DNA from 4 places in the Quadrisphaera oryzae genome. Region 2 is predicted to be linked to each of the others. Evidence: riboswitches for the same ligand, from Rfam matches in the RefSeq annotation. Region 2 holds a riboswitch; each other region holds the start of a gene.
What was found. A riboswitch is a leader RNA that binds a small molecule or an ion and turns the genes downstream of it on or off. The one in region 2 is predicted to bind S-adenosylmethionine.
Positions count from the first base shown of each region.

Region 1: it holds a riboswitch for S-adenosylmethionine, as region 2 does, so the genes downstream of both, H7K62_RS12040 (amino acid permease) here and H7K62_RS08655 (bifunctional o-acetylhomoserine/o-acetylserine sulfhydrylase) in region 2, are expected to answer to the same signal.
Region 3: it holds a riboswitch for S-adenosylmethionine, as region 2 does, so the genes downstream of both, H7K62_RS01065 (acyl-CoA dehydrogenase family protein) here and H7K62_RS08655 (bifunctional o-acetylhomoserine/o-acetylserine sulfhydrylase) in region 2, are expected to answer to the same signal.
Region 4: it holds a riboswitch for S-adenosylmethionine, as region 2 does, so the genes downstream of both, H7K62_RS05920 (hypothetical protein) here and H7K62_RS08655 (bifunctional o-acetylhomoserine/o-acetylserine sulfhydrylase) in region 2, are expected to answer to the same signal.

Region 1 is NZ_JACNME010000005.1:237,273-244,418, reverse strand. It holds gene H7K62_RS12065 (GNAT family N-acetyltransferase) at 1-510, opposite strand, end outside; gene H7K62_RS12060 (phosphatidylserine decarboxylase family protein) at 557-1,810, opposite strand; gene H7K62_RS12055 (MmyB family transcriptional regulator) at 1,873-2,277, opposite strand; gene H7K62_RS12050 (WapI family immunity protein) at 2,469-2,999, shown strand; gene H7K62_RS12045 (GNAT family N-acetyltransferase) at 3,212-4,192, shown strand; SAM riboswitch class IV at 4,478-4,586, shown strand; gene H7K62_RS12040 (amino acid permease) at 4,649-6,052, shown strand; gene H7K62_RS12035 (NtaA/DmoA family FMN-dependent monooxygenase) at 6,049-7,146, shown strand, end outside.
Region 2 is NZ_JACNME010000004.1:9,282-16,427, forward strand. It holds gene H7K62_RS08630 (CTP synthase) at 1-798, shown strand, start outside; gene H7K62_RS08635 (NUDIX domain-containing protein) at 795-1,502, shown strand; gene H7K62_RS08640 (hypothetical protein) at 1,507-2,247, shown strand; gene H7K62_RS23725 (DUF1232 domain-containing protein) at 2,244-2,675, shown strand; gene H7K62_RS08650 (DUF4192 domain-containing protein) at 2,792-3,997, shown strand; SAM riboswitch class IV at 4,086-4,201, shown strand; gene H7K62_RS08655 (bifunctional o-acetylhomoserine/o-acetylserine sulfhydrylase) at 4,259-5,572, shown strand; gene metX (homoserine O-acetyltransferase MetX) at 5,569-6,753, shown strand; gene H7K62_RS08665 (universal stress protein) at 6,885-7,146, shown strand, end outside.
Region 3 is NZ_JACNME010000001.1:247,403-254,548, reverse strand. It holds gene tsaD (tRNA (adenosine(37)-N6)-threonylcarbamoyltransferase complex transferase subunit TsaD) at 1-675, shown strand, start outside; gene H7K62_RS01070 (lipoate--protein ligase family protein) at 695-1,762, shown strand; SAM riboswitch class IV at 1,780-1,888, shown strand; gene H7K62_RS01065 (acyl-CoA dehydrogenase family protein) at 1,955-3,265, shown strand; gene H7K62_RS01060 (sodium:calcium antiporter) at 3,351-4,460, opposite strand; gene H7K62_RS01055 (hypothetical protein) at 4,734-4,946, opposite strand; gene add (adenosine deaminase) at 5,079-6,065, opposite strand; gene H7K62_RS01045 (nucleoside hydrolase) at 6,104-7,081, opposite strand; gene H7K62_RS23410 (ABC transporter permease) at 7,112-7,146, opposite strand, start outside.
Region 4 is NZ_JACNME010000002.1:519,143-526,288, reverse strand. It holds gene H7K62_RS05945 (Lrp/AsnC family transcriptional regulator) at 188-646, opposite strand; gene H7K62_RS05940 (rhodanese-like domain-containing protein) at 732-1,163, shown strand; gene H7K62_RS05935 (STAS domain-containing protein) at 1,244-1,660, opposite strand; gene H7K62_RS05930 (SDR family NAD(P)-dependent oxidoreductase) at 1,864-2,559, shown strand; gene H7K62_RS05925 (hypothetical protein) at 2,714-3,172, shown strand; SAM riboswitch class IV at 3,285-3,405, shown strand; gene H7K62_RS05920 (hypothetical protein) at 3,433-4,341, shown strand; gene H7K62_RS05915 (LLM class flavin-dependent oxidoreductase) at 4,385-5,548, shown strand; gene H7K62_RS05910 (NtaA/DmoA family FMN-dependent monooxygenase) at 5,545-6,903, shown strand; gene H7K62_RS05905 (LLM class flavin-dependent oxidoreductase) at 6,900-7,146, shown strand, end outside.

The DNA.
Region 1 (7,146 bases), on a different contig from region 2:
CAGCTCGACCCCCCCGATCTCCTCGGTCGTGCGCGAGCCCGGCGAGGTGTCGAGCACCCACCCCTGCCGCTCGTAGAACCGGCGCCCGCGCACGTTGCGCTCCAGCGCCCACAGGGTCGCCGTCTGGAAGCCGCGCTCGACGAGGCGCCGCAGCACGACCCTGTGGGACGCGTAGCCCGCTCCCGTGCCCCAGGCGTCGGGGTCGGCGTAGAGGGCGTAGACCTCACCGGTGCCTCCTGGTGCGCCGCCGTCTCGGCTGGGTCCACAGCTGCAGAAGGAGAGCACCCGGCCGTCGTCGTCCACGGCGACCGCCACGTCTGCCCCGCCGTCGAGCCACCCCGCCCACGTCGTCGTCCTGCGCTCGCGCGACTCCGGAGAGGACAGGCCGGCGAGGAAGGCCTCCGGCAGCAGGTCCCGGTAGCCGGCCTGCCAGCCCCGCACGTGCACGTGGGCGATGCCCGCAGCGTCGTCGACGGTCGCGGGCCTGACGGTGGCGCCAGGCGAGCTCATGCAGGGGACGGTACTGATCTCCACCCGCTCGAGGGGTCGGTGCCCGTCAGCGGGCGGCGGTGGCGATCTGCGAGCGCACGTGCACCAGCGGGGCCTGCGGGTCGTGGGGGCGGGGCAGCGCCTGCAGGGCGAACCCCTCGATCGCCCCGGGGCGGAACACCAGGCAGTGCGTAGAACCGCCGTACTGGAACATGCCCAGGTCGTCCCCCTTGGCGAGGTGGTGCCCGGGGGTGACGGCGGGGTCGATGAGGCACGAGGACACCTCGAACATGCCGATCCCCACGAACGCCATCTGGCCGATCGCCGGGTCGTCGGCGTCGATGACGATGATCGCCCGGGTCGCCACGTGCGCGAGGTAGGCCTGGGAGTTCTGGGGCTCGGTGGCGTCGCTGCCCTCGGAGTCCGCCTCGGAGTAGTACGTGCCGGGCTGCACGAACGCCCGCACCACCGTGCCGCTCACGGGCGCGTGCCAGCGGTGGTAGTCCGTGGCGGACAGGAAGGCCTGGTAGACCGTCCCGCCGACGAGCTCGTCGACCACGGGGTCGCCGGCCAGCAGGTCGTGCAGGGAGTACGGCTGCTCCTTCACCCAGAACTCGTCCTCGCGGGCCACGTCGGCGCGGATGGCGTACGGCGTCGACTCGCACGCGCTGACGATGACCGCGTCGTCGTCGGGGGAGGCCACGGGGCGCTGCCCCTCGCGGAAGCGGCGGGTGAAGAAGTCGTTCCACGACGCGAAGCCCCAGTGCTCGTCGTCCGGGTCGTGCACGAACTGCTCGATGCCGATCGCCTCGCGGGCCGCCTCGCTCTTCCACCCGCCGGGGGCGTCGGCGATGACGTAGCGCGAGTCCGGGCCGTCGAGGAACTCCTTCCAGGCGTTGAGGAGCGTGCGCAGCTCGGCGTTGACCGTCGGGTCGCGGTACAGGGCGTAGCCGGCAGGGGTGGCGGTGGTCCAGTCGAGCACCCCGCCCAGCGGCAGCATCACCATCGAGTCGGCGTCGAACTCCGGCGCGCTGCTGAGCACCACGCTGATGGAGCGCAGCAGGTCGTCCACGCTGTGCAGGTGCCGCTCGCGGTAGTCACGGGTGGTCGGCACCTGCTCGACCATGCGCTGCACCTCCATCCGCACCACCGGGTTCCGGGAGATGAAGTCGGCGAGCTCCTGCACGGCGGGGTGCAGCGGGGCGTCGCCCGCCGCCTCGACCCGCTGGCGGTGCCCGTGCAGCCACGCCTCCAGGGCCTCCTGCTGGGACGGGAGCCAGCCCGCGTGGCGGGTGGTGTTGACGCTGTGCTCAGAGGCCACGTCCGGGAACGTAGGACGCCCGGCCCGGCTCCGCTCGTCTGGGCGCTCGCTGTGCGGTGCTCCTACCGGACGCAGCCCCAGCTCGGGCGGTGGAAGACGCGCTCGCGGGTGACGAGCCCGCCGACGTCGTGCCGGCCCCACCCGTCGGCGAACTCCGGCCAGCGGTCAGCCGTGCGCGCACCCCGGGGTCGGTGAGGACGAGGCGCAGAGGTTGCGGCGCTCCGGCGAGCTCCGGGCGATGCCGGGTACAGCTGCTCCTGGTCGGCGTTCCACCCGACGACGTTCCAGTGCCCGTCCAGGGCGAAGGCGGGGCTGTCGCGCAGGGCGTCGAGCAGGCGCTGCAGGGCGGCGGCTCCGCCGTCGTCGTCCTGAGCTGCTGCGGAGGACGACGACGAGGGTGGCAGCCCGGCGAGGGAGCGCACGTACCGCAGCGCCGCAGCGCCGCAGCGGCCAGCGGCGACGAGCACAGCGGACCGCACTGCTTCGCTTCGCTGTCGTCTGTCTCCGTGCACGTCTCGGCACGCCGGCCATCGAGGCCGCTGTCCGTCGCAGATGGGATCGCTCACCGCGCGTCCTCGGTGTGCCCGGCTTGTGCTCCATGCCGCTGTCCGACTCACTCGGACGCCGAGCCGCAGCATCGCCACGACAGACTCATCACGTGCGACTTGGCGAACCCGGCGGCGACGTCCTCGACCTCCAAGTGGTCGGCTACGAGTTCGCCTTGCGCGAGCTGGGGACCGAGCTTGATGAGTGGGACGTCAACTGGCTCGTGATCGCCGGGCGCGTGCAGCTGGCCGATGGCAGGACGTGGCGGTTCCGCGATCCGGCGCTGCTCGCCGGCGAAGCCGCGGAGCTGCTGAGTTGGCTACAGGACGACGTGCGCCTGTCGCCGCCTATGGTCGCTGACGTCGTCGGCACTTCAGGCAGCGACTGGCCGCGGGAAGCCGACGCAACGGGTAGGCACTGGCTGTCCTTCATCGAGCCGACCCTGGCCTTCGCGACGGTCCGAGATGAGGGTGAGGCGCGCTTGTTGGTCGGCTTGGCGCTGGAGTGTGCCGAGCCGGCCGTGGACGAGGCGGCGGACGAGCCTGGCTGGTCAGTGATAAGTGTGCCCTGGTCGTACGAGACGGCTCAGCGTGCTGCTGTGGAGTGGGCGCGACAAGTACAGGCCTACCCGCCGCGCGCGTAGGCATTGCGCTCCCACAGGTGCGGGATCCTGTGCAGCCGACCGCTGCCTAGCCAACGTTGCACCGACCACCACTCACCGCAGGCCACGGTGCTTCGAGTCCCGGCCGGGTAGTGGGGGCCCCGTCCGCAGCCATCCTCCTGAGCTGCTGTCACATTGCGGCCTCGGTGTTCCCTCGCTCGCCCCATTGCGCGCAGCTGCGGGAGGATCTCCGGGTGGGAGCCGAGGACGGAGCGTTGTGGTTGCGCGCTTGGGAACCCGCTGACGCCCCCGTCGTCGCCGGCCTGCTTGACCTCGACGCCGACCCACTGTGGGTTGCTCAGTGCCACGCGCTGCACGGGCCACCGCGCGACGGCGAGCGATGGCGCCGCACGCTGGTCGCCGTCATGGGGGATCGGGACGGGAGGGTCGTGGGGGCGGCGACCGTGGCGCGCAACTGGGTCCACCCGGGCCAGTACTCCTGCGCAGTCGACGTCCACCGCGCCTGGCGCCGCCAGGGGGTTGGGCGACGGCTGCTGGACGGCGTACGCGAGGTGCGGCCCGAGACACTGCCGCTCATGAGCAAGCTGCGCCCGTCGAACGCTGCGGCCATGGGATTCCTCGCCGCGGCCGGAGGTGGCGTTCGCCAGCGCAGCCCAGGGCAGGTTGTCGACGTTGATGATCATCGCGTGCTCGCCTGGGCCGAGCGGCACAGGGCAGCAGCGGCGCACAGCGGTTTCCCTGGATTGCAGACCGAGTCACTGGACAGGCTGGACGCCGAGCAGCTGGCGCAGGCCTTCGCCGAGCAGTACCTGTGGGTGCACGCTTCGTGGTCGCCGGTCCCGACCGGGGCACCTCGGCGCGCGCTGGAATCGGTCGCCGCCGCGACAGCGGCGGAAGCGGACCGGGGGTGCAGCTCAGGAGTCTGGTGGAACGGTCGCCTCATCGCGATGGTGCTGGTCTTCCCAGCTGAGGTCGGGTGGGAGGTCGTCGCGGAGACGGTGGTGCGTGATGTCGCGGCGGCCGGCGTCCCGCCTCAGCTGACTGGGGTGGATGTGCTGCGCGGTGCCTTGGCTCGGACCATTGCTGAGGTCGCCGGTCGGGGCGGGGGCCTGCTCGAGCTGGACGGTCACGTGGACGACCCCCACCTGCAGTCTGCGCTCGACGGACTGCCGCTTGCGCAGCTCCGACCGTTGCTGCTGGTGCAAGCCCCGTGAGCTGACACGGGCCGACCTGGCCCATGTCAGCTTCAGGCTTGCGCACGATCTCGCGCCAAGGCGTCTCACCCACGACCACTGACCGAACACCCTGCCCCATGTCGCTACGAGCGCCGTGACGTCGAGTGACCGAGTCTCAGACGCCCTGTTCGGTGGTCGTCTCGCCCAGGGCGCGGTGAACGAGACCGGTGATGGCCGCGCACCTCGCCCTCGGCGCAAGGCGGTGACCGGACACGCCCATCCGTCTTTGACGGGTCAGTCAGTCTCCTCCTAGAGTCCGGTCCCGGTCATGAGCGGCAGCCTCAGGCCCTGGCTGGCTGCCCAGCAACCCTCGTCCGCGTGGGGTGCTCCAGGTGAAGACCCGGCCGCGCAGAGCGCGCGGCAAGAGCGGACCTGCGAGGAGACGTCATGGCGCACGCGCCTGCCCGAGCGAGCACCTCTGCCAGCACGAGCACCGTGCCGGAGGCAGCGGACCTGCACCGCGGCCTGAAGACCCGGCACCTGGTGATGATCGCCCTCGGCGGCGTCATCGGGTCCGGGCTGTTCATCTCGTCGGGCTACACGATCTACCAGGCGGGTCCACTGGGCGCCGTCATCGCGTACGTCATCGGCGCCCTCGTGGCGTGGCAGCTCATGACGTGCCTCGGAGAGCTGGCCGTGCAGATGCCGGAGTCCGGTGGCTTCCACGTCTACGCCCACCGCATCCTCGGGCCCGGCACGGGCTTCACGACGGCGTGGCTGTACTGGCTGTGCTGGGTGGCCGCCATCGGCTCGGAGCTGACCGCGTCGGGCCTGCTCATGCAGCGCTGGTTCCCCGGGGTGCCGGTCTGGGTGTGGTGCGCGGTGTTCGCGGCGCTGCTGCTGGCGGTCAACCTCGCGCCGGTGCGCCTGTACGGGGACACCGAGAGCCTGCTCGCGGGCGTCAAGGTGACCGCCGTCGTCGTCTTCATCGTGGTGGGGGCGCTCGCGATCGTCGGGATCAGCGCCTCCGGGGCGCCCGCACCGCTGCTGTCGAACTTCGTCACGCCCGACGGGCTGCTGCCCGCCGGCATCGGCGGCGTGCTGGTGGCGGTGCTCGCGGTGTTCTACGCCTTCTCCGGCACCGAGCTCATCGCCATCGCCGCGGGCGAGACCGACGACCCGGCCCGCGTGGTCCCCAAGGCCGTCCGCACCACGATGGTCAGGCTGGTCGTCTTCTTCATCGGCGCGATCGTCGTCATGGCCGCGCTCGTGCCGTACGCGCAGCTGGGCAGCGCCGACGAGTCCGTCGAGAGCAGCCCGTTCGTCACCGTCTTCGCCGCCTCCGGCATCCCGTACGCCGCTGACGTCATCGCCGTCGTCATCATCACCGCGCTCATGTCCGCCGGGGTGTCCGGGCTGTACGCCTGCTCCCGGCTGCTGCGCTCGCTGGCCCTCGCCGGTGACCTGCCGAAGGCCTTCGCCCGCACCGACCGGCGGGGCATCCCCGCGCTGGCGGTGGTCGTCAGCCTCGCCGGTGGCCTGGTGTCGCTGGTGAGCTCGTACGTCGCGGCGGGCACCGTGTACGTGGTCCTCGTGTCGGTCGCGGGCTTCGCCGTGGTGGCGGTGTGGGCGGTCATCGCGCTCGCGCAGCTCGTGCAGCGCCGGCGTCTACGGGCGGCCGGGGTCGACCCGGCCTCCCTGCCGTACCACTCGCGCTGGTACCCGTTCGCGCCGCTGTTCGTGCTGGTGGCGTGCGCCGTCTCGGTCGTCGCGTCCCTGTTCGACGGGGCGCAGCGGACCGCGACGATCATCGGCGTCGTCTTCACCGCCGCCTGCTACCTCGTGCACCGCCTGCGCCGCGGTGCGTCCTCGTCCAGCGCAGAGAAGGTCCCCGCATGAGCAAGCCCCTCGTCGTCGCCCTCTACGAGCAGGCCAGCGTCGGCTGCGGCGGCGCCCCCGGCCTGTGGACCCACCCCGCCGACGACCGCGTGGGCGTCAACAGCCTCGACCGCTGGCGCCACGTGGCCACCACGTCGCAGCAGGCGGGGCTGCACGCCCTCTTCCTCGCCGACGTGCTCGGCCTCTACGACGTGTACGAGGGCTCCCTCGACGCCGCCGTGGGGGAGGCCGTCGAGGCCCCCGCCAACGACCCCTTCGCCTACGTGCCCGCGCTCGCCGAGGTGGCGCGCGACCTCGCCTTCGTGGTGACGGCCTCCACCACCTACGAGCACCCGTTCTCCCTGGCCCGGCGCTTCGCCACGCTCGACCACCTCACCGGTGGCCGCACCGGCTGGAACGTCGTCACCAGCTACCTCGAGAGCGCCGCCCGCAGCTTCGGCCTGGACCAGCAGCTGGCCCACGCCGACCGGTACGGCCGCGCCGACGAGTTCCTCCACGTCACCCACCAGCTGTGGGAGGAGAGCTGGGACGACGACGCCGTGGTGGCCGACAAGGCCGGCGCCACCTGGGCCCGGCCGGGCTCCGTGCGGGCGCTGCACCACGACGGCGAGCACTTCCGCGTCCACGGCCCGGCGCTGACCTCACCGTCGCCGCAGCGCACGCCCACCCTGTTCCAGGCCGGCTGGTCGCCGCGCGGCAGGGAGTTCGGCGCCCGGCACGGCGAGGTGCTGCTGCTGCCCATGGCCGACCCGTTGAAGATCCGCTCTGGTCTCGACGACGTCCGGGCCCGCGCCGCTGCGCTCGGCCGGGACGCCGACGACCTGCGCGCCCTCGCCCTGGCTCGTGTGGTGGTCGGTCGGACCGAGGCTGAGGCGCAGGCCAAGTACGACGACCTGCAGAGCACCTACCGCCTGCGCGCCCAGCTGGTCTCCTACTCCGGCGACACCGGCATCGACATCTCCCGGTACGCCGACGACGAGCCGCTCAGCACCACCACCAACGGCCTGTCCAGCTACGTGCTCAAGGCCGGACCGGGCTCCCCGCCGCTGACCGCCGGCGAGGTGCGCCAGCGCTTCTCCTCGGTGGCGCGCGGC
Region 2 (7,146 bases):
CACCGCCCGGCGCACACCGTGGTGCTGGCGCTGGTGGGCAAGTACATCGACCTGCCCGACGCCTACCTGTCGGTCACCGAGGCCATCCGCGCCGGCGGCATCGCCTGCGACGCGCGGATCCAGCTGCGCTGGGTCGCCTCCGACACGTGCACCACGCCCGAGGGCGCCCGCCGCGAGCTGTCCGGGGTCGACGCGGTCTGCGTGCCCGGCGGCTTCGGCGTGCGCGGTATCGAGGGCAAGCTGGGCGCGCTGAAGTGGGCCCGGGAGAACCAGGTGCCCACCCTCGGGCTGTGCCTGGGCCTGCAGTGCATGGTCATCGAGCACGCGCGCAACGTCGCCGGCATCGAGGGCGCCTCCAGCACCGAGTTCGAGCCGGGCGCGTCCGACCCGGTCATCGCGACCATGGCCGAGCAGGAGCACATCGTCTCCGGCGACGGCGACCTCGGCGGCACCATGCGCCTGGGCCTGTACCCCGCCGTCCTCGCCGAGGGCTCGGTGGTGGCGGAGGCGTACGGCTCCACGCAGGTCTCCGAGCGGCACCGCCACCGCTACGAGGTCAACAACTCCTACCGCGGGCGCCTGGAGGAGGCCGGTCTGGTCTTCTCCGGCACCTCGCCCGACCGGGGTCTGGTCGAGTACGTCGAGCTGCCCCGCGAGGTGCACCCGTACTACGTGGGCACCCAGGCGCACCCCGAGTTCCGCTCCCGCCCCGACCGCGCGCACCCGCTGTTCCAGGGGCTCGTGGCCGCGGCGCTGGCGCGCCAGGCCTCCGAGCGGCTGCTGGAGGTCACCGCGTGAGCGGTGCTGACGGGGGTGGCGCTGGCCTTCCGGCCAGCGCCACGGCCGGGGCCTCGGGAGCCCCGCGCGACGAGCTCGTGACCTCGGCCCCGCGCACCAGCGAGGTGCTCCACCGGGGGTACGTGTGGGACCTCGTCCGCGACGTCGTCGCCCTGGACGGCGTCGAGGGCGGGGCGCTGGGCTCCGGCACGGTGACGCGCGAGCTGCTGCGCCACCCCGGCGCCGTCGGGGTGCTGGCCCTGGACGAGCACGAGCGCATCCTGCTCGTGCGCCAGTACCGCCACCCCGTCGAGCACCTGCTGTGGGAGCTGCCCGCGGGCCTGCTCGACGTGGCGGGGGAGCCCCCGCACCTGGCGGCCGCCCGCGAGCTGGCCGAGGAGGCCGACCTGCGGGCTGGCCGCTACCACGTGCTGCTCGACTGGTTCCTGTCCCCGGGCGGCTCCGACGAGGCGTTCCGCCTGTTCCTGGCGCGCGACCTGTCGCCCGTGCCCGAGGCCGAGCGGCACCACCGCGAGGCCGAGGAGGCGGGGATGGTCTCCACGTGGGTGCCGCTGGAGGCCGCGCGCGACGCCGTGCTGGCCGGGGACCTCAACAGCCCCAGCCTGGTGGCCGGCGTGCTGGCCGCGTGGACCGCGCGCGAGCGGGGCTGGTCCGAGCTGCGCGATCTCGACGCGCCGTGGCCCCAGCACCGGGCCTACCGTTAGGCCCATGCCGCTGCTGCGCCGTTCCAAGGACGAGGACTCCGCCGCCGACGAGGCGCTGGCGAAGGCGTCGGACGACGCCGACCGGGGTCGCCTGTCGCAGGCCGCCACGCAGCTGGTGCGCCGCCTGGTCGACCTCGGCATCGACGGCGCCGGACCGCTGGCCCCGGCCGCCGACGCCGCCGCGGCGGCCCGGCGCAAGCACAGCGACGTCGAGGACGCGATCGACGCGCTCGTCTCCTCCTCCACCCGCTCCGCGGCCGTCGGCGGCTTCGTCACGGGCCTCGGCGGCTTCGTGACGCTGCCGGTCGCGCTCCCGGCCAACCTCCTGGGCTACTACGTCATCGCCACCCGCACGGTGGCCGGCACGGCGGCGCTGCGCGGCTACGACCTGTCCTCCGAGGAGGTCCGCTCGGCGGTGCTGCTGGTGCTGGCCGACGAGGACGGCGGTGCGCTGCTGACCAAGTTCGGGCTCGCCGGTCCCGGGGGCCTGGTCACCCGCCTCGCGCGCAAGCAGCTCGCCGGCCCCGGGCTCGCGGTGCTCAACAAGGCGATCGGCTTCCAGCTGCTGTCGCGCCTGGGACGCTCCAGCCTGTCGCGCCTGGGACGCGGGCTGCCGCTGGCCGGCGGCCTGCTCGGCGCGGGCCTGGACGCCTACGCGCTGCGCCGCACCGCCAAGGCCGCCCGCGCCGCGTTCCCGCTGCGCCGCGGCAGCGCGGGCGAGGTCACGGGGGGAGCGGGACGGTGAGCCCGGGCGCGCCGCGAGCGGCGCGCAGCGCTCCCGGCGCCGCACGGGCCCTGTGGTGGGCCGTGCGCCGGGGACGCGCCCGCGGGGGCCCGCGCACCTCGGCGGTCTTCGCCTGCGTGCCGCGGCTCGTCCCGGCCGTGGTCACCGGCCGGTACACCGGGTGCTCGCGGGGGCGCCTGGCGCTCATGGCGGGTGCCGCCCTCTACGTGGCCTCGCCGGTCGACCTGCTGCCGGAGGGCCTGCTGGGCCCGGTGGGCCTCGCCGACGACGCAGCCGTCCTCGCCTGGCTCGCCGGGTCCCTGCTGTCGGAGGGACAGGCGTTCCTGGCGTGGGAGGAGCGGCAGCGCTCGGCCGGGGCGTCCCCGCGCCGCCGGTGGCAGGGGCGGGGCAGCCGCTCGACCGTGGTGCCGGGGGACGTCGTCGGCTGAGGGCGAGGTCCGTCATCGGCCCACAGGCGGGGCTCTGAGGGGTCGAGGCGGCGGTCCGTCCACAGGCGCCCCGCAGGCCTTCTGGTGCCGGGGCCGCGGCCACCAGCGTTGACCCCGTGGAGCAGCCCGGAGCCAGCGTCATCAGGAGCAGCAGCCCGTTCGAGGTGCTGTCCCTCGCCGAGCACACCCTCGGCTTCCGCCCCCGCGAGAGCCTGCTGGTGGTCAGCCTGCGGCCTCCGAGGTGGCGCACCGGGGTGGTGGGGAGGGTGGACGTCGCCGCGGTGGACGAGCCGGAGGTGGTGGACGCGGTGGTCCGCCACGTGGTGGCGGACGGCGCCGGGCGGTGCTTCGTCGCCGTGGTCACCGACGAGGGGTGCGTCCCGCCGGCGGAGAGGGGCACCCGCCGCCGGCTGTCCCTGGTGCCCCCGCTCCGGGGCGGGCCGGAGGTGCCGCGGCCGCGGTCCTGGACCGGTGACGGCCTGCTGCCCCTGCCAGGGGCCGACCGCGCCGCCCACGTGTGCGCTGCCCTCGTCCGCGCCGGTGTGGAGCCCGAGCCGTGGCTGCTCCACCGCGGGCGCCTCTACTCCTACTCCTGCGACCGGGGCTGCTGCCCGGCCGAGGGCCTCCCGCTGGAGCGCCTCGGGGCCACGCAGGTGGCGGCGGAGATGGTCCTCGCCGGGCGCGTGCTCCCCGCCGACCGCGCGGGCTGGGAGCGCGGGCTGCGCACCGCGGTGGCGGCGGCCGGGTCGGGTGGCTCGGGTGGCCCGGACGAGCCGAGCGGTCCCCAGGACGCCGGTGATGCCGCGGTCACCGAGGCGCTGGCCGACCTGGCGTCGCGCGGCAGGCCCGGCAGCAGGGCCCTCCGGCGCACCTGGAGCCGCCTGCTCGCGGACGAGACCGCCGCACCCGGCGCGGGTCTGCGCCTGCCCGCGGCCAGCGCGGCGGAGCTGCTCGACGGCCTGCGGCGCCTGCCCCTGCGCGACCAGCTCCTGGCGACGGCGGTGCCCCAGGCCCTGCCGGACCTGGCGGCGGCCCCCGGGGCCGCTGCGGACCCGGACGCCGCCCTCGCCGTGCTGCAGCAGCTGGCCCGCCGGGCGACCGGTTCCTGGCGCGCCGCGGCCACGGGGTGCGCCGCGTACGTCGCCTGGTGCGCCGGCTCGGCGCCGGCTGCCGGGGTCTGGGCCGAGGCGGCGCTCGAGCTCGACCCCGGGCACTCGCTGTCCGCGCTGGTCCTGCAGGCCGTGAGCATCGGTCTGCCGCCGCCCGGCCGGGAGCGCGGCCGGGAGCGCGGCCGGGAGCGCGGCGCGCCGCTGACGGGGTGACGGGGAGGACCGGCCGGTGGGGTGACAGTGGTGTCCACATGCTGAGACGAGGTGGAGTGCCGCTGCGGCGCTGCCTATCCTCCGATGAGGTCATGAGCGCCAGCGCGAAGCCCCGGCTCGCTGGCCGGCAACCCCCGCCCGCGGTGGGGTGCCCCGGGTGATGACCTGGCCGCTCCCCGACCGGGGCAGCGGCAAGCGCGGGCCACGGGCCCGGCGGGCGCTGGCCCGTCGCGCCCTGGCCCTGAGGTCAGGGGAGTACCTGTGAACGACGGTTGGTCCTTCGAGACGCGGCAGATCCACGCCGGCCAGACGGCCGACAGCGCCACCGGCGCCCGCGCCCTGCCGATCTACTCCACGACGTCCTACGTCTTCGACGACGCGGCGGACGCCGCAGACCTGTTCGCGCTGAAGAAGTTCGGCAACATCTACACGCGGATCATGAACCCCACGACCGACGTGGTGGAACAGCGCGTCAACTCCCTCGAGGGAGGCGTCGGCGCGCTCGCGGTCTCCTCGGGGCAGGCCGCCGAGACCCTGGCGCTGCTCAACGTCGCCGAGGCGGGCGACCACGTGGTGGCCAGTGCCAGCCTCTACGGCGGCACGTACAACCTGCTCAAGCGGAGCCTGCCCAAGCTCGGCGTGCAGGTCACCTTCGTCGAGGACCCTGACGACCTGGAGGCGTGGCGGGCCGCGGCGACGCCGCGCACCAAGGCCTTCTTCGCCGAGACGGTCTCGAACCCCCGCTCGCACGTCCTCGACATCAGGGGCGTCTCCGGCGTCGCGCACGAGGTGGGGGTGCCGCTGGTCGTCGACAACACGGTGGCGACGCCGTACCTGCTGCGTCCGCTGGAGCACGGCGCCGACGTCGTCGTCCACTCGGCCACCAAGTACCTCGGCGGCCACGGCACCGCGATCGCCGGCATCATCGTCGACGGCGGCCGGTTCGACTACGGCCAGGGCGACAGGTTCCCGGGCTTCACCACCCCCGACGACAGCTACAACGGCCTCGTCTTCGCGCGGGACCTGGGCGTCGGCAGCCCGCTGGGCGCCAACCTGTCGTACATCCTCAAGGCGCGCGTGCAGCTGCTGCGCGACCTGGGAGCGTCCCTGGCCCCCTTCAACAGCTTCCTCATCGCCCAGGGCCTGGAGACGCTCAGCCTGCGCATCGAGCGGCACGTGGCCAACGCCACCCGCGTGGCGCAGTGGCTCGAGGAGCGCCCGGAGGTGCTGTCCGTCTCCTACGCCGGCCTGCCCTCCAGCCCCTGGTACCAGCGCGCGCAGGAGCTGCTGCCGCGCGGTGTCGGCGCCGTGGTGGCCTTCGAGATCGACGGCGGTGCCGAGGCCGGCCGCCGCTTCGTGGAGGGGCTGGGCCTGCACAGCCACGTCGCCAACATCGGTGACGTGCGCAGCCTGGTGATCCACCCGGCCTCCACCACCCACAGCCAGCTGGACGCCGAGCAGCAGCGCGCCGCGGGGGTCACCCCCGGCCTGGTGCGCCTGGCGGTGGGCCTGGAAGGGATCGAGGACATCCTCGCCGACCTCGAGGCCGGCTTCACCGCCGCGAAGGGCGCATGAGCGGGGCCGCCCGCGGGGAGGGGCCCGGCGCCACGCGGCCGGGAGCGCGCCCGGCCCGGGCGCAGCTGCCGGTCAGCGGCGGCTGGCGCGAGGGGGACCCGGTCGGCGACCGCCTGTTCGCCGACCTCGGCCCGCTCGCCCTGGAGGCCGGGGGGTCCCTTCCCGCGGTGCGGCTCGCCTACGAGACCTGGGGGCGCCTGGACGCCGACCGCAGCAACGCCGTGCTGGTCTGCCACGCGCTCACGGCCGACAGCCACGTCGTCGGGGCGGCCGGGCCGGGCCACCCGACGCCGGGCTGGTGGTCCGAGCTCGTCGGCCCCGGGCTGGCCATCGACACCGACCGCTGGTTCGTCGTGGCGCCCAACGTGCTCGGCGGCTGCCAGGGCAGCACCGGCCCGTCGTCCGAGGCGCCCGACGGCCGCCCGTGGGGCAGCCGCTTCCCCTACCTGACCATCCGCGACCAGGTGGCCGCCGAGGTCGCCCTGGCGGACGTCCTCGGCGTGCAGCGCTGGGCGGCCGTCGTCGGCGGCTCGATGGGCGGCATGCGCGCCGTCGAGCACGCCGTCACCCACCCCGACCGCGTGGAGCGGCTGCTCGCCGTGGCCACCACGGCGCGGGCCACGGCCGACCAGATCGCCTGGTGCGCCCCGCAGCTGGCGGCGGTGCGCTCCGACCCGGGCTGGAACGGCGGCGACTACTACGACGCCGCCCCCGGTGAGGGCCCCCACCGCGGCCTGGGGCTGGCGCGGATGGTCGCCCACACCACCTACCGCTCCGCCGCCGAGCTGGACGCGCGGTTCGGGCGGTCGGCGCAGCCGGGGGAGCAGCCCCTGGGCGGCGGCGGGCGCTTCGCCGTGGAGTCCTACCTGGAGCACCACGCCGACAAGCTGGTCCGCCGCTTCGACGCCGGCTCCTACGTGGTGCTCACCGAGGCCATGAACAGCCACGACGCCGGTCGCGGCCGCGGCGGCACCGCCGCGGCCCTTGGGCGCGTCACGGCCCGCACCCGCGTGGTGGCCGTCGACACCGACCGCCTCTACCCGGTCGCGCTGTCCCAGGAGCTGGCCGACGGAGTGCCCGGCGCCGAGCTGGACGTCGTGGCCTCGCCCTACGGGCACGACGGGTTCCTCATCGAGAGCGAGGCGATCGCCAAGGTGGCCGGGGAGCTCTTCAGCGCCTGAGCGCGGCCCCGGGAGGGCCGCGACCAGCGCTGGTGCGCGTCGCGGCCTCCCGGGTGGGTAGGTTCGCCCCACGGCGAGACGCGCCGTGTCCGCCTGCTGCCCGTCAGCGGCGGGGGAGCGATGGGGGTGCGATGGCGGTCGTCGTGGGCTTCGCCGGGACTGACGAGGGACGGGCCGCGCTGGCCCGGGCGGGGCAGGAGGCGGCCCTGCGCGGCACCTCGCTGCTCGTGGTCGACACCGGCCGCGAGCCGATGCCCGCCGCGGAGCTGCAGGCCGCTCTGGACGGGCTCGACGTCGACCACCAGCTGGTGCCGCCGGGTCCCCTGCGCGACGCCGCCGAGGAGGTCATCACCGCCGCGGAGGGCGCCGAGCTGGTGGTCATCGGCCTGCGCC
Region 3 (7,146 bases), on a different contig from region 2:
GTCGCGCTGCTGGTCTCCGGCGGGCACACCGAGCTGCTCGACGTCCGCAGCCCCGCCGGGACCGGGGTGGGGGCGCTGCGCGTGGAGCTGCTCGGCCAGACCCTCGACGACGCCGCCGGGGAGGCCTTCGACAAGGTCGCCCGCCTCCTGGGCCTGCCCTACCCCGGCGGTCCGCACGTGCAGCGCGCCGCCGAGTCCGGCGACCCGGCGGCCTTCGCCTTCCCCCGCGGGCTGACGGCCGCGCACGACCTGCGCCGCCACCCCTACGACTTCTCCTTCTCCGGCCTCAAGACCGCCGTGGCGCGCCAGGTGGACGCGCACCGCCGCGCCGGTGGCGAGGTGGACGGGCCCTTCGTCGCGGACGTCGCCGCCTCCTTCTCGGAGGCCGTGGCCGACGTGCTGGCCCGCAAGACCGTGAGCGCAGCCCAGGACCGCGGCGTGCAGACCGTGCTGCTCGGCGGAGGCGTGGCCGCCAACGCGCGGGTGCGCGGTCTGCTCGCCGAGCGGTGCGAGGCGGCGGGCCTGGCGCTGCGCGTGCCGCCGCTGCGGCTGTGCACCGACAACGGCGCGATGGTCGCCGCGCTCGGCGCGCTGGCGCTCGCCGACGGGCTCGGCCCCTCCCCGCTCGACCTGGCGACCGACCCCGGTCTGCCGGTCTCCACCATCGTCGTCTGACCAGGGAGCAGGTGCCGCGGTGCACGGCGAGTACAAGGTCCCCGGCGGCAAGCTGGTGGTGGTCGACCTCGAGGTCACCGGCCCGCACGAGCTGAGCGCCGGGGGAGTGCTGCGCGACGTCCGCATCTCGGGCGACTTCTTCCTGGAGCCGGACGACGCCCTCGAGGCGATCGACGCCGCGCTCGAGGGGCTGCCCGCCGACACCGAGGCCGCCGACCTGGCCGCTCGGGTCCGCTCCGCGCTGCCGGCCGGTGCCGTGCTCGTCGGGGTGACGCCGGAAGCGGTCGCCGTCGTCGTGCGGCGGGCCCTGGCGCGGGCGACGGGCTTCGCCGACCACGCGTGGTCGCTCGTGCACCGCGGGCCGGAGAGCCCCGAGCTGCTCATGGCCCTCGACGAGGTGCTCCTGGAGGAGGTGGCCCAGGGGCGGCGCGGGCCGACGCTGCGGGTGTGGGAGTGGGACCGCCCGACGGTGATCATCGGCAGCTTCCAGTCGCTGCGCAACGAGGTCGACGCGGAGGCGGCCGGCGAGCTCGGCGTGGACGTGGTGCGGCGGATCAGCGGCGGCGGGGCCATGTTCGCCGAGCCCGGCAACACCATCACGTGGTCGCTGACCGTGCCGTCGTCCCTGGTGGCGGGGATGGGCTTCGTCGAGTCCTACGCCTTCCTCGACGCCTGGGTGCTGGAGGCGCTCGCGGACCTGGGGGTCCGGGCCGAGTACCGCCCCATCAACGACATCGTCTCCGCCGCGGGGAAGATCGCGGGCGCCGCCCAGAAGCGCAGGCCCGGCGCGGTGCTGCACCACGTGACGATGTCGTACGACATCGACGCCACCAAGATGCTGCGGGTGCTGCGCATCGGCCGCGAGAAGCTCTCCGACAAGGGGACCACCAGCGCTGCCAAGCGCGTGGACCCGCTGCGCTCCCAGACCGGCATGGCCCGCGAGGACGTCATCAGCGCCATGGCCGCCTCGTTCCGCTCGCGGTACGGCCTCGTGGACGGGGACGTCACCGAGGCGGAGCTGGCGGCGGCGCGCGACCTGGCGCAGCGCAAGTACCTCGACCCTGCCTGGACCGCCCGGGTGCCCTGACGCTACGGTGCCGCCCAGGTCATGAGCGCCAGCGCCAAGCCCCGGCTCGCTGGCCGGCAACCCCCGCGTCGTGGGGTGCCCCGGGTGATGACCGGACCAGGCGTCCGCGCCCGGTAACGACGCGCTCCTCCTCGTCGGTCCCGGGCAGCGGCGCCCGGTGACGACCACCGATCGCCGAGGAGAGCGCTGTCGATGAGCACCACCACCCAGCCCACCGCCCAGCCCACCGCCCAGCCCACCACGCAGGCCGAGCGGCTCGCCGCGGCCCGCGCCCGCCTGCAGCCGGTCTTCGACGCCGTCGTCCGCGACGTGGTGCAGCGCGAGGTCGACCACCAGCTGCCGCGCGAGCAGGTGGAAGCCCTGGTGGCGGCGGGCTTCACGCGCCTGCGCGTGCCCGTCGAGCACGGTGGTGACGGCCTCGACCTGGTCTCCTTCACCGAGCTGATGATCGACCTGGCCGCAGTCGACTCCAACCTCCCGCAGATCTTCCGCGGGCAGGTCGCGTGGGTGGAGCACCTGCTCTCCCTGCCCGAGGGGCCCTACCGCGACGCGTGGTTCGCGCGCGTCGCCGCGGGGGAGTGGACCGGCAACGCGTGGAGCGAGACGGGCGGCACCACCCTGGGCGGCCAGTCGACCAAGGTGCGCCGCGACGCCGACGGCCGCTGGCGCGTCAGCGGCCGCAAGTACTACACGACCGGCACGATCTACGCCGGGTGGACCGACGTGGTCGCCCAGCTCACCGACGAGGCGACCGTGGCCGCGCAGGAGGCCGGGGACGCCGCCGCGGGGACGGTCACGGCGCTCGTGCGGCTGGACCAGCCCGGCGTGACCGTCAGCGACGACTGGGACGGCTTCGGCCAGCAGCTCACGGGCACCGGCACGCTGGTGCTCGAGGACGCGGTGGTCGCGGAGGACGACCTGGCGCCGTTCGACGACAGGTTCCGCTACCAGACGGCGCTCTACCAGCTGGTGCTGCTGGCGGTGCACGCCGGCATCGCCGCCGCGGTGGAGCGCGACACCGCCCACGAGGTGCGCTCGCGCACCCGCTCCTACAGCCACGGGCTGGCACCGGTGGTCCGCGAGGACCCGCAGGTGCTCGCGGTGGCCGGGGAGATCTCCTCGGTCGCGTTCGCCGCCCGCGCGATCGCGCTGGCCGCCGCGTCCGCCGTCCAGGGGGCGGCGGACACCGCGCACGACCGCGACAGCGAGGCCGACCTCGCCGCCAACGTCCGCGCGGAGATCGCCACCGCGCAGGCCCAGGTGGTGCTCTCGGAGAGCGTCCCGCGCGCCGCGACGCTCCTGTTCAACACCCTCGGCGCCTCGGGCACGTCGCGCGCGAAGGACCTCGACCGGCACTGGCGCAACGCCCGCACGGTCGCCTCGCACAACCCGGTGATCTACAAGACGCGCATCGTGGGTGACTGGTCCGTCAACGGCACCACGCCGCCGTTCGTCTGGGCCATCGGCACGCACACCCAGGCCACTGCCGCGCCCCAGCGCTGACCCCCTCGTCGCACTTTCCGCGGCACGTGCGCCCAGCGCGCCGCGAGAGCCGCACGTGCCGCGGAAGGTGCGCCCAGGCGCGGGGTCAGGTGGTGAGGGCCAGGCCGACGGCGAAGGCGCCGTAGGCCGAGGCCGCCGCCGCGAGGCGCACCGCGCTGACCCGCCGGGTGGTGAACAGCACCAGCAGGTAGCCGACGCAGGCGAGCGTGGCGACCGCGGCCAGCAGCAGCGGGCCCTGCACGTGCCAGCTGGTGAAGGCCAGGCCCAGGCCGGTGGGGATGGTCGCCTGGATGACCATGGAGCCCGCCAGGTTGCCCAGCGCGAGGGAGACCTTGCCCTTGCGGACCCAGATCAGCGCGTTGAGCATCTCCGGCAGCTCCGTGGCGATCGGTGCCAGGAGCAGCGCCACGAGGGACGCCGACAGCCCCAGCTGGGGGGCGAGCGACTCCAGCTGCCCGACGAAGACCTGCGACGCCGCGAAGATGACGGCCAGCGAGACGACCACCTGGACGACGACGGCTGTGGTGCTCGGCCGCTCGCGCTTCGGCTGGGCCTTCAGCGGCTCGAGGTCCTCCGCGCTGTGGGTCTCGCCGCCGGCGCGCACCTGGCGCCAGCAGTAGACGGCGTAGACGCCGAAGAACACCCAGCCGAGCCACGGCTTCACCGCGAACGCCACCAGGCCGAGGCCCGCGGCCACCGCGAAGCTCACGAGGAACCAGGCCTGGTCGCGCGCCAGGGAGCGCGTGTCGAGCTCGGCCAGCTGGGCGGTCTCGGCGGCGGTCGGTCCGCCGGCGGCCACCGCGAGCCCGCCCCGGGAGGAGCCCGTGGCCGCTCCTGCGGCTCCGACCCGCTCCGCGGCCACCACACGGCTGCCGGCGCTGCGGCGGACCGCGCGGCGGTTGGCCAGCAGCACCACGCCGACCACGGCGTAGGCCAGGCTGCCGACGACGAGCGGACCGCCCAGCGCCGCGCCGACCCCGACGTCAGCGCCGGTCTCCTCGGAGCCGAACAGCACCGCGACGAGCGTGACGACGCTCTCGGGCAGGGCGGTGCCAGCGGCGGCCAGCACGGTCCCCACGGCGGCCGACCCGACGGCCATGCGCACGCCGAGCCACTCGACGGCGTTGACGAACCACTCGCACGCCAGGTAGATCAGGACGGCGCAGCCGAGCAGCAGGACGAGGGTGAGCAGCACGCGGTGCCTCCGCAGCAGGTCGCCGCCCCCGTGCGGGCGCGGCGAGGAGGCGGCGAGCCGGGGACCCGAGGGGCCCGCGACCAGCTCACCGCCATCGGTCAGGACGAGTCGTGGTGGCCCGCGCGGCGGGCCGATGACGACGCTAGCGGGTCCTGCGGCGGGGGCCAAGCAGTTCGGTCGCCCGAAAAGAAGGCCACTGACCTGGGCGAACGCCCGCGGGGACTTCGGCCGGCCGAAACCGCGGACGCGACCGGCGGGCGCGTCCGGGAAGGTTCAGGAGCGCAGGGCCGCGGCCCACTCCGGGGCCTGGCGCTCCACGTCCGCGTGAGCTCCGGCGAGGTCGACCGGCTCGCGCAGCACCCGCGGCGCGCGGGCGCGCAGCCGGGGGCGCAGGGCCGGCAGGGCGGCCGCGACGGCGAGGGCCAGGGTGAGCAGCAGCACCGGGGCGGCGAGCGCGACGGCGAGCACGACGACAGCGGTGGACACCGGGAGCCCTCCTCGACGACGGCTCGGGCGGCGGTGGTGCCGCCCGGGTTTCGGTGGACCGAAACTACCACCCGGGACGCTCGTCCGCAGGGGGCTGGCCGGTGTCCACCGACCAGCCCCCTGCGGACCCGCTCAGCCGGCCAGCCACGCCTCCACGCGCTCCAGCGCCCCGCTGACCAGGGTCGCGGGGGCGTGCGCGGCGGCCTCGATGCCGCTGCGCGCCACGGCGGCGAGCTGCGCGTCGTCGAGGCCCAGCACCGTGCGGGCCGTCTCGTACTCCTCCAGCAGGCCGGGACCGAAGAGCAGGGAGTCGTCGGTGTTGACCGAGCAGGGCACTCCGGCGTCCAGGAGCCGGCGCAGGGGGTGCTCGGCGAGGGAGGGGACCACCCCGAGCAGGACGTTGGAGGTGGGGCAGACGTCCAGGCACACGCGCTCGGCCGCCAGGCGCTCGACGAGCGCCGGGTCCTCCACGGCGCGCACGCCGTGCGCGATCCGGCCGGCCCCGAGGTCGTCCAGGGCGGAGCGGACGCTGTCAGGCCCGAGCAGCTCCCCGGCGTGCGGAGCCGCGACCAGACCCCCGGCGCGCGCCACCGCGAAGGCGCGGGCGAAGGGCGCCGGCGGGCCGAGCACCTCGTCGTGGGCCAGGCCGAACGAGACCACGCCGTGGTCGACCCGGGTCACGGCCAGCTCCGCGAGCTCCTCCGCGTCCTCGGGCGGCAGCACCCGGATGGCCGTCACCATCAGCCCGAAGCCCACGCCCAGGCGCGCCGCCGTCGAGCGGCCCTCGTCGAGGGCGACGTCGAGGATCTGACCGGCGTCGGCCAGCTGCGGGCTCTCGTAGTGCGGCCACAGCTGCGGCTCCACCCACACCGCACCGTCGGCGGCGGCGTCCTCGACCACCTCGCGCACCACGCGGCGCAGGTCGTCCTCGGTCTTGATGCACTGCGCCGCGGCGTCGTACAGGCCGGCGAAGGCGCCGAAGTTCCCGTAGCCGCGGGTCTCCGGCACGGGGATGCCGTACCCGGCCGCCAGCTCCGCCAGCGTCGAAGGGCGCATGCAGCCCTCCAGGTGGGTGTGCAGGGAGGCCTTGGGGAGCAGGCGGAGGTCTCGCGCGGTCATGCGCGCAGGCTAGGTGGCGGTCGCCAGCCGTGGGGGGCTCAGGCCCGCTCCCGGCCGCCGGCGCGGTGGCAGCCGGCCAGCACGCGCCGGACGACCGCTGCCGCCGCCCGCTCCGCGTCCACGCCGAGCGCGACCCGCACGGTGCCCGCCGGGTCGGGGTGGTGCACCACCGCGCCGCGGTCGTGGACCTCGACGCGACCCGGCGGGCCGAGCTCGAGCAGCTCCGGCTGCACGAGCAGCAGCGCGGTCACCGGGTCGTGCGGGACTCCCCACGGCTCGTCCCAGAACTCCCACCACTGGCGCACCTGGGCCGCCAGGGCGGCGCCCAGCGGCCCGGCCGCGGCGATGCGCTCGACGTCGCCCGGCTCCAGCCGCACCTGCTGGGTGACCTCCAGGCCGACGACGAGCGTGGTGGCGCCGCTGGTCAGGACCTCAGCGGCCGCGACCGCGTCGCTGCGGAGGTTGTGCTCGTCCTCCAGGAGCCCCTCGGGGGTGAGCGCCCCGTCCCAGCGGCCACCCATGACCACGAGCGAGCGCAGGTGGGACGCCAGCTCCGGGTGGTGGCGCAGGGCCGTCGCCACCTGCGTCAGCGGGCCGATGGCGAGCAGGTCCACCCCGCCCGGTGCCGAGGCGGCCGTGGCGGCGAGCCAGTCGGCGGCGTCCTCGGCGGCGGAGCGGCCGGGCGCCGGCGGGGTCGTCGTCGCCGTCGTGAGGTCCCCCAGGAGGGTGCCCTCGTGGCCGGCCCACCACACCGGCGTCCCGGACAGCGGCGCGGCCGCACCCGCGCGCACGGGCAGGCCCCCGGGTGCCGCCGGGCCCGGCACCCCGGCCAGCTCGAGCAGCCGGGAGGTGGCGCGCGCGCGCAGGCCGGTGTCGCCGTAGACGGTGGTGACCCCGAGCAGCTCCACCTCGGGGGAGCCGAGCAGCAGGGCGAGAGCGAGGGCGTCGTCGACGTCGGTGCCCAGGTCGGTGTCGAGGACGACGCGCCGTCGCGCGCCGCGGGCGGATGCGGTCACGCCGCCCACCCTGTCAGGACGCGCCGCCGCTCACGTCGCGAGGCGGTGCGGGGCGTACCGCGCCA
Region 4 (7,146 bases), on a different contig from region 2:
CCCGCCTCGCCCCGGCCGTCGTTCATCGCCTTCTGCAGGCCGCGTCCCATCGGACGAGCGTGGCCGCCGACGTTCGTCGTCGTCCACCTGCCCCGGGTGGATCTGGTCCGCTCCCGGCATGGCCCAGGGTGGCCCTGGTCCACTCCCAGGGGACCAGGGCCACCCTGGGCCAACGGGGTGGGGGCGGTCAGGCGGGCGTGAGGTCCCGGCGGGGCAGCGGGCTCGAGTAGACGACGCTCGTGGTGATGCCGCCGAGCGTCGCCAGCTTCCCGGTGATGCGCTCCAGGTCGCGCATGCTGCGGGCGAGCACCTTGAGGATGAAGCAGTCGTCACCGGTGACGTGGTGCGCCTCCACCACCTCGGGCAGCACGGCGAGCAGGTCGTGGAACGGCTTGTAGTTGCCGCTCGGGTACGCCAGCCGCACGAACGCCTGCACGGCGTAGCCGAGCGCCTCCGGGTCGACCACCGCGGTGTACCCGGTGATGACGCCGAGGTCGGTCAGCCGGCGCAGCCGGTCCGCGGTCGCGCTGGGGGAGAGGTTCACCGCCCGGGCGAGGTCCGCGACGCTCATCCGCCCGTCCTTCTGGAGGGCCTCCACGACGCCCCGGTCGACGGCGTCCAGCACGATCTGCGGGTTCGACGGCACGCAGGCCAGGATGCCAGCGGATCCACGGCGCAAGGGCTCAACCGCCGTGGAACACCCCTGTCCAGCGCAGCGCCACCCCGCTTCCATGGACGTCATGACCAGCCCCGCGACCTCCGCCGCCGACTTCTTCGCCGCGCGCCTCGCCCACCAGACCGACCCTGCCGACCTCGCCCACGCCCGCGCCTCCGGTGCGGCGCCGCTCGTCGTCGACGTCCGCTCCGCCGCCGGGTGGGCGGCCGGCCGCATCCCCGGCGCCGTGCACATCCCCCTCGCCGAGCTCACCGACCGCATCGGCGAGCACGCCCCCGACCCCGACGCCGATGTGGTCGTCTACTGCTGGGGCCCCGGCTGCAACGGCAGCACCCGCGCGGGGCTGGCGCTCGCGCGAGCCGGCTACGGCTGCGTGAAGGAGCTCGTCGGCGGCTACGAGTACTGGGTGCGCGAGGGCTTCGCCGTCGCCAGCGACACCGGCCGCAGCCGCCAGGCACCGGATCCGCTCACCGCGCCCGTCAGATGATCGGCAGGATGGCGCTTTGGTGGCCCGGCGCGTGTACCGCCGGCGCTACCGGCGGGCCCTGGCCGGCGGGACCGGCCCGGTCAGCCTCGAGCTTCCCGGGCCTTGACGGCCTCGGCCAGGGTGGCGTGCAGGGAGATGACGCGGTGCACGCCGGTGAGGGTGAGCAGCCGCCTCGCCTGCTCGCTGGCGCCGACCACCGCGAACCGTCCGCCGCGGACGGTGGTGCGGCGCAGCGCGGTGAGGAGCGCTCCGAGGCCGGCGGAGTCGACGAAGCCGACGTCGGTCAGGTCCACCACCACGTCGCGGACGCCCGCTGCCTGGCGGTCGTCCGGCAGCGCTTCCTCGGTGGCGCGTCGGAGCCGGGGAGCGGACACGAGGTCCAGGTCCCCCACGAGCGTCACGACGCAGAGCGAGACGCCGCCGGCGGGTGGGTGGACCGCCACCGCCACCGCCAGCAGCGGGCGTGGTCCGGACGCCTCGAGGGTCGAGGTGGTCATGGTCGCTCCGCTCTGCCGGAGTGCGTCGGGGTCGCAGCGCGGGGTGCACCACGCCGTGACCTGGGGATGTGACTGACCGTAGGCAGTGGTTGACGGGCGGCACAGGGCCGGAGGGCCCTGGTGGGGTGCGCGCGCGGGGCGGCGGGTGCAGGGCGCCGTCGCCTCGGCTGGCGCGGCGCCGTCGCCTGGCTGAGCCTTCACCCGTGGACCTGGACCTGCGTGGACGCGTCGTGCTCGTCGTCGGTGGGCGGGGGCTCATCGGCTCCGCCGTGGTGCGGCGGCTGACCGAGGAGGGCGCCACCGCCGTGGTCGCCTCCCGCTCCACCGACCCCGACGACGCCGGCACCCGCCTGCGCCTCGACGCCCGCGACGACGCCTCGGCGGCCGCTGCCGTCGAGGCCGTCCTGGCCCGGCACGGCCGGCTCGACGGCCTCGTGGTCACGGCCGCGCCCAGCGCGCAGACCCTGGACGCCTCCCGCAACGACGACCCGGCCCAGGTGCTGGAGGCGTTCGACGCGAAGGCCGTCGTCTTCCTCCGCCTGGCCACCGCGGCGCTGCCGGTGATGCGCGCGGCCGGCTACGGGCGCGTGGTGGGCATCAGCGGGCAGAACGCCTTCCTCACCGGCAACACCACCGGCGCGGTCCGCAACGCGGCGCTCATCGTGGTGGCCAAGAACCTCGCCGACGCGGTCGCCGGCACGGGCGTCACGGTGAACACCGTCAGCCCCGGCACCGTCACCCCCACCCCGGCCGCCGAGGTGCAGCCCGGTCGCGGCGGTGAGTCCAGCCCGGACCAGATCGCCGACCTCGTCACCTTCCTCCTCTCCCCGCGCACCGCCGCGATCTCGGGGGAGTCGATCGCCACGGGCCACCGCGTGCGCGGCGTCGTCTCCTCCTGAGCCCGTCCCCCCGGGGCTCACGACGACTGTGGTGTGCGTCCGGCCGGGTGATCGGCCGGCCGGCGCCCGCAGCGGCGGCGTCGGCCGCCGATGCGGATCACGGACGGGAGCAGCCCGCTCCCGCACCGACCACCGGCGAGGAGGACCGACGGCGATGAGCGCACAGGCCATCTCGGCCGGGTCGCTGCGCCTGCCCGGCCGCGGCGGCGCGGCCAGCGGAACCCCCGCCGAACAAGCCGTGCAGCGGGCGCAGAAGGCGTACGCGCAGGCCGTGGAGCGGCTGCGGACGGACGCCCTGCAGCGCGCCGACGCCCAGGTCATGAAGATCGACCAGGCGGCGGTGGACTTCGCCGGCGGTGCGCTGGCGCAGGCCCAGGCGGCTCTGGTCCGTGAGCAGCGCCAGACCGAGGCGGCGTCACAGGCGCGCACCCCGCGCACCCCGCGGGCCTCAGAGCCGGACGCGCAGCACCTCGCCCAGCCCGTCGCTGACAGCGTGGAGCTCACCACCAGGCCGCGGGCTGAGGACGCGCGCCACGAGCACCGGGCCCACCGCGACCGGCAGCGCCTCGACGACGAACTCACCGCGGTCCTGAGCGTGAACACCCTCGCGTGACGGTCGGGGGCCGCCACCGCGATCTGCCGGGCCGGCCCGTGAGTCCGCCCTTGACGGGCCGGCACCCGATCCGTCACGCTCGTCCCGCACCACACGTTCCACCAGTCCCACAGGTCATGAGCGTCAGCGACAAGCCCTGGCTAGCTGACCGGCAACCCTCGCTCTGCGGCGGGGTGCCCCAGGTGACGACCCGACCGGACCCCGCTGCCAGCGGAGGCCGGTAAGCGCGAGGCCCCGTCCGGGGCGGAAGAGGTCCACCCGTGTCGCAGATCCAGCTGGCGCTCGCCCTCGACGGCGCCCGACCGAGCCTCCCCTCAGCCGGCACCGCCGCAGCCACCACCGCCGAGCTGGTCCACCACGTCCGCGAGGCCGAGGTCGGCCTGCTCGACCTCGTCACCCTCGACGCGCCCGAGGACCGCGCTCCCGACGAGGCTGGCAGCGGCCTCGGCGGCGGGGTCGGCGCCGTCCTGGCCGCCGTCCGGCTGGCCGCGGCCACGCGCACCGTCGGGCTGCTGCCCACCGTGCACGCCGGGCGCACCGAGCCGTGGACCATCGCCCGCGCCGTCCACGAGCTCCACACCACCGCCCCCGGCCGCGCCGGGGTGCTCCTGCGGGTCCCGGTGCCCGCCGACGAGCAGGGCTGGGTGCAGGCGGTGCGCCGCAGCTGGCCGGCCGGCAGTCGCCTGCCCGTCGTGGCTCTGCCCGGACGCGGCGGTCGCGACCACCGCGCGCTGCCCGCGGACGCCGCCGACCTCGGCTTCGTGACGCCGCGCACCACGGTGGACGCCCAGCAGCTGGTGGCCGCGGCCCGCAGCGCCGGCGCGCCCCGCCACCTGCTCGGGGACCTCGTCGTCGTCATCGACGACAGCTCCGCCCGCGCCCGGCAGCGCTGGGAGCGCTCGACCGGGGAGGCGCCGAGCACCGCACCCGAGGGCGCGCGCGTCTTCGCCGGCACCCCCGGGCAGCTCGCGGACCTGGCCCTGGGCTGGCGGGCCGCTGGGCTGGCAGGCCTGCGGCTGCACCCGGTCGACCCGGCACGGGACGTCCGGGGCGTGACCCGCGGCCTGGTGCCCGAGCTGCAGCGCCGCCGGGCCTTCCGCCGCTCCTACCGCGGCGCCGACCTGCGCGACCGCCTCGGCGAGCCCGCGGCAGCGGCCGCCGCCGCGTGAGGGGCGCTGGAACAAGCCCGCCCCCGCCGGGGCTGAGCACGGCGTGAGCACGCAGCACCTGCACCTCGCCCTCGCGCTGGACGGCGCGGGGTGGCACCCCGCCGCCTGGCGCGAGCCCACCGCCCGTCCGCGCGACCTGTTCACCGCGGCCTACTGGACCGACCTCGTCCGCGAGGCCGAGGCAGGTCTGCTCGACCTGGTGACCATCGAGGACGCGTTGCGCGTGCAGTCCGCCGACCGCACGGACGTGGTGGTGGGCCGCCTCGACGCCGTGCTCCTCGCGGCGCGGCTCGCGCTGGTCACCGAGCACATCGGCCTCGTGCCGAGCGCCACGGCCACGCACACCGAGCCGTTCCACCTGTCCAAGGCCGTCGCCACGCTCGACCACGCCACCCGCGGGCGCGCTGGGGTGCGCGTGCAGGTCTCCCTGAGCCCCGACGAGGCCGCCCAGTTCGGCCGCCGCCCCGCTCCCGACCTGCCCGACGCCCTCGACGAGGCCCGTGACTGGGTGGAGGTGCTCCGCCGCCTCTGGGACTCCTGGGAGGACGACGCCGAGATCCGCGACGTCGCCACCGGCCGGTTCGTCGACGCCGCCAAGCTCCACCCCATCGACTTCTCCGGCCCGCACTTCTCCGTGCGCGGCCCGGCCATCACCCAGCGCCCGCCGCAGGGCCAGCCGCTCGTGGCGGCCCTGTCCCACGTGCCCGTGGCGCACCGGTTCGTCGCGCGCTGCGCTGACCTGGGCTTCCTCACCCCCCACGACGACGCGCGCCGCCTCGTCGCGGCCGTCCGCGACGAGCGCGAGGTCCAGCCGGCCTGGCCGGACGGGCTCGGCGACCAGCCGCTGCGCCTGCTCGGCGACGTCGTCGTCGTCCTCGACCCCCGCCCGGGGGCCGCAGCGGAGCGGCTGGCCCGCCTCGACGGGACCGCCGGGGCGCCCCTGGCGCAGACCAGCGACGCGCTGGTCTTCGCGGGAACGCCCGGCGAGCTCGCCGACCTGGCCCTGGCGTGGCGGGAAGCGGGGCTGGACGGGCTGCGGCTGCGGCCCGCCGTCCTCCCCGACGACCTGCGGGCGATCACCCGCCAGCTCGTGCCCGAGCTTCAGCGCCGCGGCGCCTTCCGCACCGCGTACGCCGGGACGACCCTGCGCGAGCGCCTCGGCCTGCCGCGTCCCGCCAACCGCTACGCCCAGGGGGTCAGCAGATGAGCAAGCGCCAGGTGCACCTCGCGGCGCACTTCCCCGGTGTCAACAACACCACCGTGTGGTCCGACCCCGCCGCGGGCAGCCACATCGACCCCGACTCGTTCGTCAGGTTCGCGCAGACCGCCGAGCGCGGGAAGCTCGACTTCATGTTCCTCGCGGAGGGGCTGCGGCTGCGCGAGCACGCCGGACGCATCTACGACCTCGACGTGGTCGGCCGCCCCGACACCTTCACCATCCTCGCGGCGCTCGCCGGCGTCACCACGCACCTCGGGCTCACCGGGACGATCAACTCGACGTTCAACGAGCCGTACGAGGTGGCACGCCAGTTCGCCACCCTCGACCACCTCTCCGACGGTCGGGCGGCGTGGAACGTCGTCACCAGCTGGGACGCGTTCACGGGGGAGAACTTCCGCCGCGGCGGCTTCCTTGGGGCGGACCAGCGCTACGACCGCGCCCGCTCCTTCCTGGAGACGGCGCTGGAGCTGTTCGACTCCTGGCGGGGTGACGAGGTCCTCGCCGACCAGGCCACCGGCCGGTTCCTGCGAGCCCCCGGGCCCGGGGCGTTCTCCCACCGCGACGCGTTCTTCGACATCGCCGGGCACACCACCGTGCCCCGCAGCCCCCAGGGTCGGCCGGTCGTCTTCCAGGCCGGTGACTCCGAGGAGGGCCGGGAGTTCGCCGCCGAGCACGCCGACGCCATCTTCAGCCGCCACGCGACGCTGGAGGAGGGCAGGCCGTTCTACGCCGACGTCAAGGCCCGGCTGGCGAAGCACGGGCGCCAGCGCGACGACCTGCTCGTGCTGCCCGCCGCCACCTTCGTGCTCGGCGACACCGACGCCGAGGCCGAGGAGCTGGCCCGCGAGGTGCGCCGCGCGCAGGTCAGCGGCGCCACCGCCATCGTCTTCCTCGAGCAGGTGTGGAACCGCGACCTGTCGCACCTCGACCCCGACGGCCCGCTGCCCGACGTCGACCCCGTGGTCGGCGAGCAGGTGATGAGCCAGGGCCGCGCCAGCGTCCGGATGCACCGCGACCCGCTGGCCACGGCGAGGGCGTGGCGCGAGCGCGCCGAGGCGGAGGGCCTGTCGATCCGCGAGCTGATGATCGAGCAGACCGCGCGGCAGACCTTCGTCGGGTCGCCGGTCACCGTGGCCGACCAGGTCCAGCACCTCGTGGAGGCGGAGGCCTCCGACGGGTTCATCCTCGTGCCCCACCTCACGCCGGGAGGCCTGGACCCGTTCGTCGACCGGGTGGTGCCGATCCTGCAGGAGCGCGGCGTGCACCGCACCGAGTACGAGGGCACCACCCTGCGCGACCACCTCGGCCTGCGACCCCTGACGACGACGGGGGCCCGCGCGTGAGCACGCCGCTGGCGGTCCTCGACCTGACGCCCGTCCCCTCGGGCGGCTCGGCCGCGCAGGCGCTGGCCAACAGCGCCGACCTCGCCGAGTCCGCGGAGCGGTTCGGGTACGCCCGCTACTGGGTGGCCGAGCACCACCTCAACCCCGGCGTGGTGGGCGTCTCGCCCGCGGTCGTCCTGGCCCTCGTGGCTGGGCGGACGAGCACGATCCGCCTCGGGTCGGCCGCGCTGCAGACCGGCCACC